DNA from 3 places in the Micromonospora sp. WMMD737 genome. Region 1 is predicted to be linked to each of the others. Evidence: predicted binding sites of a transcription regulator. Region 1 holds the regulator's gene; each other region holds the start of a gene.

Region 1 (3,274 bases):
ACCAGGAACAGCGGCGCGGACACGACGATCAGGCTAGCCGCCCCGGCGGACGCCGGGGCGGTCAGGCCGCTCAGGCGTGGCCGTTGAAGGCGTCGCGCATCCGGGAGAAGAAGCCGCCCTGCTTGGTGAGCTCGGCGACCTCCTCGCCCCGCGTCTTGGCGAAGTCGCGCAGCATCTTCTCCTGGTCGGCGTCGAGCTTGGTGGGGGTGCGCACGTCGAGGTGGACGTAGAGGTCACCCCGGCCGGTGCCACGCAGGTGCGGCACGCCCCGGGCGCGCAGCCGCAGCGTGCTGCCCGGCTGGGTGCCGGCCTTGACGTCGACCGTCTCCTCGCTGTCCAGCGTCTTGATGGTCAGCCGGGTGCCGAGGGCCGCCGCGGTCATCGGCACCGTGACGCGGCAGTGCAGGTCGTCGCCCTTGCGGGAGTAGACGTCGTGGGGGCGCTCGTGGATCTCCACGTAGAGGTCGCCGGCCGTGCCGCCGCCCGGACCGACCTCACCCTGCTGGGCGAGGCGGATGCGCATGCCGTCCTCGACGCCGGCCGGGATCTTGACCGTCAGCGAACGGCGGGTGCGGACGCGACCGTCGCCGGCGCAGGTCGGGCACGGGTGCGGGATGGTGGTGCCGTAGCCCTGGCAGACCGTGCACGGCCGGGCGGAGACCACCTGGCCGAGGAAGGTGCGCTGCACGGACTGCACCTCGCCCCGGCCGGCGCACGCCTCGCAGGTGGCCAGGTGGGTGCCGGCCGCCGTGCCGGCGCCGGAGCAGGTGGTGCAGAGCACGGCGGTGTCGACGGTGATCGGCGCCTCGACGCCGAACGCGGTCTCGTGCAGGTCCAGCTCCAGCCGCAGGATCGCGTCGGCGCCGGGCCGGGTCCGCGGTCGCGGACCCCGCGAACCGCCGGCCGCGCCGCCGAAGAACGCGTCCATGATGTCCTGGAAGCCGACGAACGGCCCGGCGCCGCCAGGGCCGCCCGGGCCACCCGCGCCCCCGCCACCGGGGGCGAGCGGGTCACCGCCCAGGTCGACGATCTGCCGTTTCCGGTCGTCCGAGAGGACCTCGTACGCGGCGTTGATGTCCTTGAACTTCTCCTGGGCCTCCGGATCCGGATTCACGTCCGGGTGGAACTGCCGCGCCAACTTGCGGTAGGCGCGCTTGATCTCGTCGTCGGAGGCTTCCCGGCTCACGCCGAGAATGCCGTAGTAGTCCCTGGCCACTGCGTTCCGTGTCCTCATGTTCGTCTCGCGTTGCGCCGGTCGGCGGCCGGAGCCGGCCGTCGGCCCTGACTGGTCAGTTCTGGGCCAGCAGCTCGCCCACGTAGCGTGCCACGGCCCGCACCGTGGCGATGGTGCCGGGGTAGTCCATCCGGGTCGGCCCCAGCACGCCGAGGCCGCCGACGCTGGTCGCGCCCGGCCCGTAGCCGGTGCTGACCACCGAGGCGGCGCGCAGGTTGTCGATCTCGTTCTCGTCGCCGATCAGCACCCGCGTCGTGCTCGGCTCCGCCTCGCCGATGAGCTTGAGCATGACGACCTCCTCCTCCAGCGCCTCCAGGATGGGGCGCAGGGAGCCCTGGAAGTCGAGCAGCCCGCCGCGGGTGAGGTTGGCCGTCCCGGCCAGCGCGATCCGCTCCTCGTGCCGCTCGATCAGCGTCTCCAGCAGCACGGTGGAGAGGGTGGTCATGGCCGGGCGCAGGTGCGGCACCGACTCCTCGACGAGCGCCTGCACCAGCGGCGGGGTCTCCGACAGCCGGGTGCCGACCAGCTTCTCGTTGACCAGCCGGCGCAGGTCCGTGACGTCGTCGGCGGGGATCGGCGCGGGCAGCTCGACCAGCCGCTGCTCGACCCGGCCGGTGTCGGCGATCATGACCAGCATCAGCCGGGTGGTGGAGATCGGCACCAACTCCAGGTGGCGCACCGAGGAACGGGCCAGGCTCGGGTACTGCACGACGGCGACCTGCCGGGTGAGTTGCGCCAGCAGCCGGACGGTGCGGTGCACCACGTCGTCGAGGTCGACGGCGCCCACCAGGAACCGCTCGATCGCCCGGCGCTCGGCCGGGCTGAGCGGCTTCACCCGGGACAGCCGGTCCACGAAGAGCCGGTAGCCCCGGTCGGTGGGCACCCGGCCGGCACTGGTGTGCGGCTGGCGGATGTAGCCCTCCTCCTCCAGCACGGCCATGTCGTTGCGGACGGTCGCCGGTGAGACCCCCAGCTGGTGCCGCTCGACCAGCGCCCTGCTGCCGACGGGCTCCTGCGTGGCGACGTAGTCCTCGACGATCGCGCGCAGCACGGCGAGCTTGCGGTCGTCGAGACCCATCCTCCCCACCTCCTGTCGCACGTCGGCCCCGGCACGCGGGGGGCCGGGGCGGGCTGCTGGCACTCGACTGTAGCGAGTGCCAGTCTACGTCGGCGGGGCCGCCCGCGCGATGATCGACCTGGGGTGATCAGTCCGATCGGCGACCGCGCGGGCCCGCCCGACGCCCCCGTGGGGCCGGTGTTCGGGGCGTCCCGGCCGGTGTCGCGCTGGTGCCGCCTTGCCGGCTGCCCCTACCGTGACCTCCATGACTGAACCACCTCGCCCTCCCGGAGCGGGGGACCCCGGCTTCCCGCCGGACCCGACCGCCCCGTCGGGGGTTCCCGGCCCCGCCGGCTCCGGCGACCCCACCGCACCACTGTCCGGGGCACCGGGCCCGGGCAGCCATCCTCCACCCGGTGGCTATCCGCCGCCCACCGGTGACCAGCCGTCGTCGGGCGGCTACCCTCCGCCCGGCGACTACCCGCCGTCGGGCGGTCATCCCCCGCCCGGCGACTACCCGCCGCCCGGTGGCTACGGACCGCCCGGAGGCTTTCCCCCGCCCGGCGGCTTTCCCCCGCCCGGCGGCTACGGAGCGCCGGGGGCCGGCTATCCGGCCGGTGGCGGCTACGGACCGCCGGCGGGCGGCTTCGCCAGCAACGACGACAAGACCTGGGCCCTGATCGCCCACTTCGGCGGCGCGGCCGGCGTGATCGTCGGCGGCGGCCTGCTCGGCTGGTTGGCGCCGCTCATCGCGCTGATGGTCCGGGGGCAGCAGTCGCCGACCGCCCGGGCGCACGCCGTCGCGGCGCTGAACTTTCAGCTCACCTGGACGATCGTCGGGGTGCTGAGCTGGGTGGTCACGCTGATCACCTGCGGGGTGCTGTTCTTCGTTCCCATGCTCGTCACGCTGGTGCCGCTGATCTTCGGCATCGTCGGCGGCGTCAAGGCCAACGAGGGCGTGCTCTACCGCTACCCGCTGACCT
Region 2 (3,274 bases), 1.1 Mb from region 1:
TTGACGGCGATCTGCCGCAGCGGGGCGTCCAGCGCGATCTTGACGATCTGCGCGCCGGTCGCCTCGTCGCCGACCAGGTCCAGCTTGTCGAAGGCGGTCTTGCCGGCCTGCACCAGCGCGACGCCACCACCCGGGACGATGCCCTCCTCGACGGCGGCCTTCGCGTTGCGGACGGCGTCCTCGATGCGGTGCTTGCGCTCCTTCAGCTCGACCTCGGTGGCCGCGCCGACCTTGATCACCGCGACGCCGCCGGCCAGCTTGGCCAGCCGCTCCTGCAGCTTCTCGCGGTCGTAGTCGGAGTCGCTCTTGTCGATCTCGGCCCGGATCTGGTTGACCCGGCCCTGGATCTGCTCGGCGTCGCCGGCACCGTCGACGATGGTGGTCTCGTCCTTGGTCACCACGACCTTGCGGGCGCGGCCCAGCATGTCGAGGCCGACGGCGTCCAGCTTGAGGCCGACCTCCTCGCTGATGACCTGGCCACCGGTGAGGATGGCGATGTCGGCCAGCATGGCCTTGCGGCGGTCACCGAAGCCCGGCGCCTTGACGGCGACGGACTTGAAGGTGCCCCGGACCTTGTTGACGACCAGGGTCGCCAGGGCCTCGCCCTCGATGTCCTCGGCGATGATCAGCAGCGGCTTGCCCGACTGCATGACCTTCTCCAGGATCGGGAGCAGGTCCTTCACCGACGAGATCTTGCTGTTGACGATCAGGAGGTAGGGGTCGTCGAAGACGGCCTCCATGCGCTCCGGGTCGGTCATGAAGTAGGCCGAGATGTAGCCCTTGTCGAAGCGCATACCCTCGGTGAGCTCCAGCTCCAGCCCGAAGGTGTTGCTCTCCTCGACGGTGATGACGCCTTCCTTGCCCACCTTGTCCATCGCCTCGGCGATGATCTCGCCGACGCTGGTGTCACCGGCGGAGATGGAGGCGGTGGAGGCGATCTGCTCCTTGGTCTCGACGTCCTTGGCGAGCTTGAGCAGCTCCTCCGAGACGCTGGCCACGGCGGCCTCGATGCCCCGCTTCAGGGCCATCGGGTTGGCACCGGCGGCCACGTTGCGCAGGCCCTCGCGGACCAGGGCCTGGGCCAGGACGGTCGCCGTCGTCGTGCCGTCACCGGCGACGTCGTCGGTCTTCTTCGCGACCTCCTTGACCAGCTCGGCGCCGATCTTCTCGTAGGGGTCCTCGAGCTCGATCTCCTTGGCGATGCTCACACCATCGTTGGTGATGGTGGGGGCACCCCACTTCTTCTCGAGGACGACGTTGCGGCCCTTGGGGCCGAGGGTCACCTTCACGGCGTCGGCGAGCTGGTTCATGCCCCGCTCGAGGCCGCGGCGCGCCTCTTCGTCGAACGCGATCATCTTGGCCATACGGCGTTGTCCTCCTGGACACTCACGGGCCACCCGGAGTGTGTGTCCCGGATGGGCCGCCTGGTGTACGCACCTTGGGACGTCGCCACCTGGCGACGACGACGTCTCCTCGGCCGGGCCGGATAGCCCGCGACGACCGGCCATGTGCCGCAGCCGCGTCTGGACGCCGCTACGACCGTGGCCCTACCGCCCCGACCATTGGCACTCACGGTATGCGAGTGCCAATAACTTGTTTAGCACTCTCCCCTGCCGAGTGCAAGCACGATCGCCCCGGTCAGCCGAGTTCACCGGCCAGCCGCGCACTGTCCACCGGCCCCTCGTGGGCACGCTGCTCGGCGTACGTGACGACCAGGCCGACCAGCTGGGCGAGGTGGGTCGGCAGGGCCAGCACCGCGCCCACCAGCGTCACCACGAGCACGCCGACCGCCGTGCCGGGCGACTCCAGCGGGGTGGTGCCGAACGGCAGCGTGCCGATGCCCTCGACCATGCCGGCGGCCCCACTGCCGACGATCACCGCCGCCGCGACCAGCGCCACCCGGCCGAGCAGCAGACCCAGCCGATCGTGGAACATGCGGAAGGAACGGCCGATCGGGTGCTGCCGCTCGAACAGGTAGACCGGGCCGGCCATGCTCAGCGCGAAGGCGAAGTAGATGCCGGGGATCACGCAGAGGCAGACCCCGAGCCCGATGATGACGCTCATCAGCAGGGTCCAGCCCCAGAGGCCCAGCGCCCGGCGCGCCCCGTAGGAGAGGGCGGCGCCCACGCTCACCGGTTGACCGGACGCCTGCCGGGTGACCACCCACGTGCCGGCCGCCCAGCCCAGGCTCTGCACGAAGCCGAAGACGAGGGCGCTGCCGAGCACCACGGACAGCAGGACGACCGTGTCGGTCAGGAAGGTGTCGGGCAGCGCGGCGGGGTCGCCGGCCATCGACTCCTCCCACTTGGCGCTCGGGTCGACGACCAGCGAGAGCATCGACACCACCAGGGCCGGCAGCACCTGGGTGAGCAACAGGATCGGCAGCAGCAGCCGCCAGCCCCGGCGCACCGCGCCGACGCACCGGCCGAACCAGCCGTTGACACCCGCGCCGGGCGGGGTGACGAGCAGGTCGGCCGGGTCGAGACCGTGCCCCGGCGGGTACCACCCGTGGACCGGCTGCCCGGGATGGGCGCCCGGGGCGCCCGGGTGCCCGGGGTACGCGACCGGGGCGCCCGGGTACCACGGCTGCCCGCCGTACGGGCCGGAGCCGGCCGGGTACCCGCCGGTGGGCGGGAACACCCAGTCCTGCGGCTGTTGCGGGCCCGTCGGCGCAGCGCCGCCCGGGCCGACGGGTGGCGTCGCGGAGGGGTCGGGATCTCCCGGGGGCGGCGCGGCCTGGGGCGGCTGGTCGGACATGAACCCTCCTCAGCGATGGCTGGAACGGCTCACGATCCTCCCCTGCCGACGCAACCGCGCCGAAGCCCGCCCCCGTGGAGCGGACCGGCCGACCGCCCGCCCCGGTGGAGCGGACCGGCCGACGACCGCCCGGGGCACCGGGCCACCCCCGGCCGGCGCCCCGTGACCGGTGGTCGGGAGGTCGGTCGGCGCGGGGGCGCGGGAGGGACGCCCGTCAGGCGATGACGCGCACGCGCTCGGCCTGGGGGCCCTTCTGGCCCTGGGCGATCTCGAACTCGACCCGCTGGCCGTCGTCCAACGCCTTGTAGCCGTCCATCTCGATCGCCGAGAAGTGGACGAAGACGTCCTGCCCACCGTCGACGGCGATGAAGCCGTAGCCCTTTTCGGAGTTGAACCACTTCACGGTGCCCTCTGCCACGGTGCACTTCCTCACTCTGCGCGGCGTTCCACGACCCCGGAGGCCGGGCGGGCCGGCACCGGAGGACCACCGGCTCGGCGATCGACGAGGGCCGCTGAA
Region 3 (3,274 bases), 780 kb from region 1:
GACCGCGTTGCGGGTCACCTTCACCGGGTCGACGATGCCGGACTTCGCCAGGTCGACGTACTCGCCGGTGGCGGCGTCGAGGCCGTGGCCCCACTCCTTGCCGGCGACCTTCTGCACCACGACGTAGCCGTCGTGGCCGGCGTTCTGGGCGATCCAGCGCAGCGGCTCGACCAGCGACTTGCGCACGATCGAGACGCCGACCTTCTCGTCCCCGGTGAAGCCGAGGTCGTCGTCGAGCGCCGGCAGGATCTGCACCAGGGCGGCGCCGCCGCCGGGGACGGTGCCCTCCTCGACCGCGGCCTTGGTCGCGGCGATCGCGTCCTCGATGCGGTGCTTGCGCTCCTTCATCTCGACCTCGGTCGCGGCGCCGACCTTGATGACCGCGATGCCGCCGGACAGCTTGGCCAGCCGCTCGGCGAGCTTCTCCCGGTCCCAGTCGGAGTCCGAGGCCTCGATCTCCTTGCGGATCTGCGCGACCCGGTCGGCGACCTCGCTCGACTTGCCGCCGCCGTCGACGACCGTGGTGTTCTCCTTGTCGACCACCACGCGCCGGGCGGTGCCGAGCACCTCCAGGCCCACCTGGTCGAGCTTGTAGCCCAGCTCGGGCGCGACCAGCTCGGCGCCGGTGAGGATCGCCATGTCCTGGAGCATCGCCTTGCGCCGGTCACCGAAGCCGGGGGCCTTGACCGCGCAGACCTTGAGGGTCTTGCGGATCGAGTTGACCACCAGCGTCGACAGCGCCTGGCCGTCGACGTCCTCGGCGATGATCAGCAGCGGCTTGCTGTTCTGGAGGACCTTCTCCAGCAGCGGCAGCAGCTCCTCGATCGCCGAGATCTTCTGGGTCGTGATCAGGATGTACGGGTCCTCCAGGACCGACTCCTGCGACTCCATGTCGGTGACGAAGTTGGGCGAGATGAAGCCCTTGTCGAACTGGAGACCCTCGGTCACGTCCAGCTCGGTGTGCAGGGCGGAGCCCTCCTCGACGGTGATGACACCGTCGCGGCCGACCTTCTCCATCGCCTCGGCGATCAGCTCGCCGATCGTGGCGTCCTGCGCGGAGATCGTCGCGACGTGCGCGATCGACTTCTTGTCGGCGACCTCGACGGCGCGGCCGAGCAGCGCCTCGGAGACCTTGGCGGCCGCCGCGTCGATGCCCCGCTTGAGGCCGGCCGGGTTGGCGCCGGCCGTGACGTTGCGCAGGCCCTCGCGGACCATCGCCTGGGCCAGCACGGTGGCGGTGGTGGTCCCGTCGCCGGCGACGTCGTTGGTCTTGGTCGCCACCTCCTTGACCAGCTGCGCACCGAGGTTCTCGTAGGGGTTGGTGAGCTCGATCTCCTTGGCGATGGTCACGCCGTCGTTGGTGATCGTGGGCACACCGAACTTCTTGTCCAGGACGACGTTGCGCCCGCGCGGGCCGAGGGTGACCTTGACCGCGTCCGCGAGGGCGTTGACACCGTGCTCGAGCAGGTGCCGGGCGTCGTCCGAGAAGCTCAGGATCTTCGCCATGAATGTCCCTTCGAAGCGACGTCGCCCCGGCCCGGCGAGCCGGACCGGGGCGACGACACTGATCGGTTGCTTACTTCTCGATGACCGCGAGGACGTCGCGGGCGGAGAGCACCAGGTACTCCTCGCCGGCGTACTTGACCTCGGTGCCGCCGTACTTCGAGTAGATGACGGTGTCGCCGACGGAGACGTCAACCGGGATCCGGTTGCCCTTGTCGTCGATCCGGCCCGGGCCGACAGCGAGGACGGTGCCCTCCTGCGGCTTCTCCTTGGCGGTGTCGGGGATCACGATGCCCGACGCCGTGGTGGTCTCAGCCTCGTTCGCCTGGACCAGGATCCGGTCCTCGAGCGGCTTGATCGCAACCTTGGTCGCGGTAGTCACGGGCATACCCTCCTGGGGTACTGGTTTCGTTACCGGTCGGCGAGCCGACCGGCGTCAATCTGCCACATGCCACCGGGCGGGGCCGTCGTCGCGGGTGCCGGTCCGCCTGGCGTTCAGCGCCCGGGCCACGAGGCCCGGAAGCTGGCACCCTCGGGGTGAGAGTGCTAATCGCAGGTTATTCCTCGGCTAGCACTCCGTCAAGGAGAGTGCCAACCCGCCGGCCGGCGCGTCGGGTCCGCCGACCACAATGACCGGGTGGATCTCGACCAGTTCGCCGCCCTGCGTACGCCCGAGGGGTCGGCCGCGCTCGCCGCCGCCGCGCGGGTGGCCGGCGGCGATCCGCTGACCGCGGCGGCCGCGCTCCGCTCCGCCGGGCTGCCGGCCGACCTGGCGTCGGCCGCCCTCACCCAGGCCGAGCTGCGCCGCCGGGCGGTCGGCAAGTTCGGGCCGGCGGCGGCGGGGATGTTCCTCACCCGGGCCGGGCTGGAGCAGGCGACGCGGGGCGTCGTCGCGGCACGGCGGGCCGAGCGGCTGCGGGCCGCCGGGGTGCGCGTCCTCGCCGACCTCGGCTGCGGCCTCGGCGCGGACGCGCTCGCCGCCGCCCGCGCCGGCATCCGGGTGTACGGCGTGGAGGCCGACCCGCTGACCGCCGCGATGGCCGCCGCGAACGCCGAGGCGGCCGGGCTGGCCGAGCTGTTCACGGTGGAGTGCGGCGACGCCACGGCGTTCGACGTGGACCGGGTCGACGGGGTGTTCTGCGACCCGGCGCGCCGGAAGGCGGGCACCGGGCGGCGGATCTTCGACCCGAACGCCTACTCGCCGCCCTGGGACTTCGTCGTCGGGCTGGCCGAGCGGGTGCCGCACACCGTCGTGAAGGTGGCGCCCGGCATCGACCACGCGCTGATCCCGGCGGGCGCCGAGGCGGAGTGGGTGAGCGTCGACGGCGACCTGGTCGAGGCGGCCCTGTGGTGCGGCGAGCTGGCGCAGGTCCCCCGCCGCGCCACCCTGCTGCGCGGTAAGGAAGGGCCCCCTGTCGACGCTTCCGGCAGCGGAAGGGTCCCCTGCCATCAGGTGACGGGCTCCGGAGACGCCGAGGCACCGGTCGGCCCGGCGCGCCGCTTCCTGTACGACCCCGACCCGGCGGTGGTCCGCGCGCACCTGGTCGCGGAGCTGGCCGAGACGCTGGGCGCGACGCTGGCGGACCCGAGCATCGCCTACCTCTACGCGGACGCGCCGACGCCGACGCCGTTCGCCCGCTGCCTGGAGGTCACCGACGTGCTGCCGTTCTCGCTCAAGCGGCTGCGGGCGCTGCTGCGGGAGCGCCGGGTCGGGCGGGTGGAGATCCTCAAGCGCGGGTCCGCCCTGGAGCCGGAGAAGCTCCGCCGGGAC

Evidence for each region. Region 1 encodes HrcA, which represses chaperone genes, less so after heat shock. Its sites were predicted from a motif close to GGTTNGCACNCTCNNNNNGAGNGTGCNAACC; they were not measured.
Region 2: groL (chaperonin GroEL) is a predicted target of HrcA. The motif match lies at 1,561-1,591, and genes of this name have one in related genera.
Region 3: groES (co-chaperone GroES) is a predicted target of HrcA. The motif match lies at 2,025-2,055, and genes of this name have one in related genera.

The regions. Positions count from the first base shown of each region.
Region 1 covers NZ_JBMHMH010000001.1:3,245,085-3,248,358, forward strand. The annotation lists gene ACN27A_RS13850 (16S rRNA (uracil(1498)-N(3))-methyltransferase) at 1-23, opposite strand, end outside; gene dnaJ (molecular chaperone DnaJ) at 71-1,216, opposite strand; gene hrcA (heat-inducible transcriptional repressor HrcA) at 1,290-2,312, opposite strand; gene ACN27A_RS13865 (DUF4870 domain-containing protein) at 2,557-3,274, shown strand, end outside.
Region 2 covers NZ_JBMHMH010000001.1:4,352,924-4,356,197, forward strand. The annotation lists gene groL (chaperonin GroEL) at 1-1,364, opposite strand, end outside; gene ACN27A_RS19045 (hypothetical protein) at 1,639-2,757, opposite strand; gene ACN27A_RS19050 (cold-shock protein) at 2,972-3,175, opposite strand.
Region 3 covers NZ_JBMHMH010000001.1:4,020,486-4,023,759, forward strand. The annotation lists gene groL (chaperonin GroEL) at 1-1,506, opposite strand, end outside; gene groES (co-chaperone GroES) at 1,577-1,891, opposite strand; gene ACN27A_RS17415 (THUMP-like domain-containing protein) at 2,141-3,274, shown strand, end outside.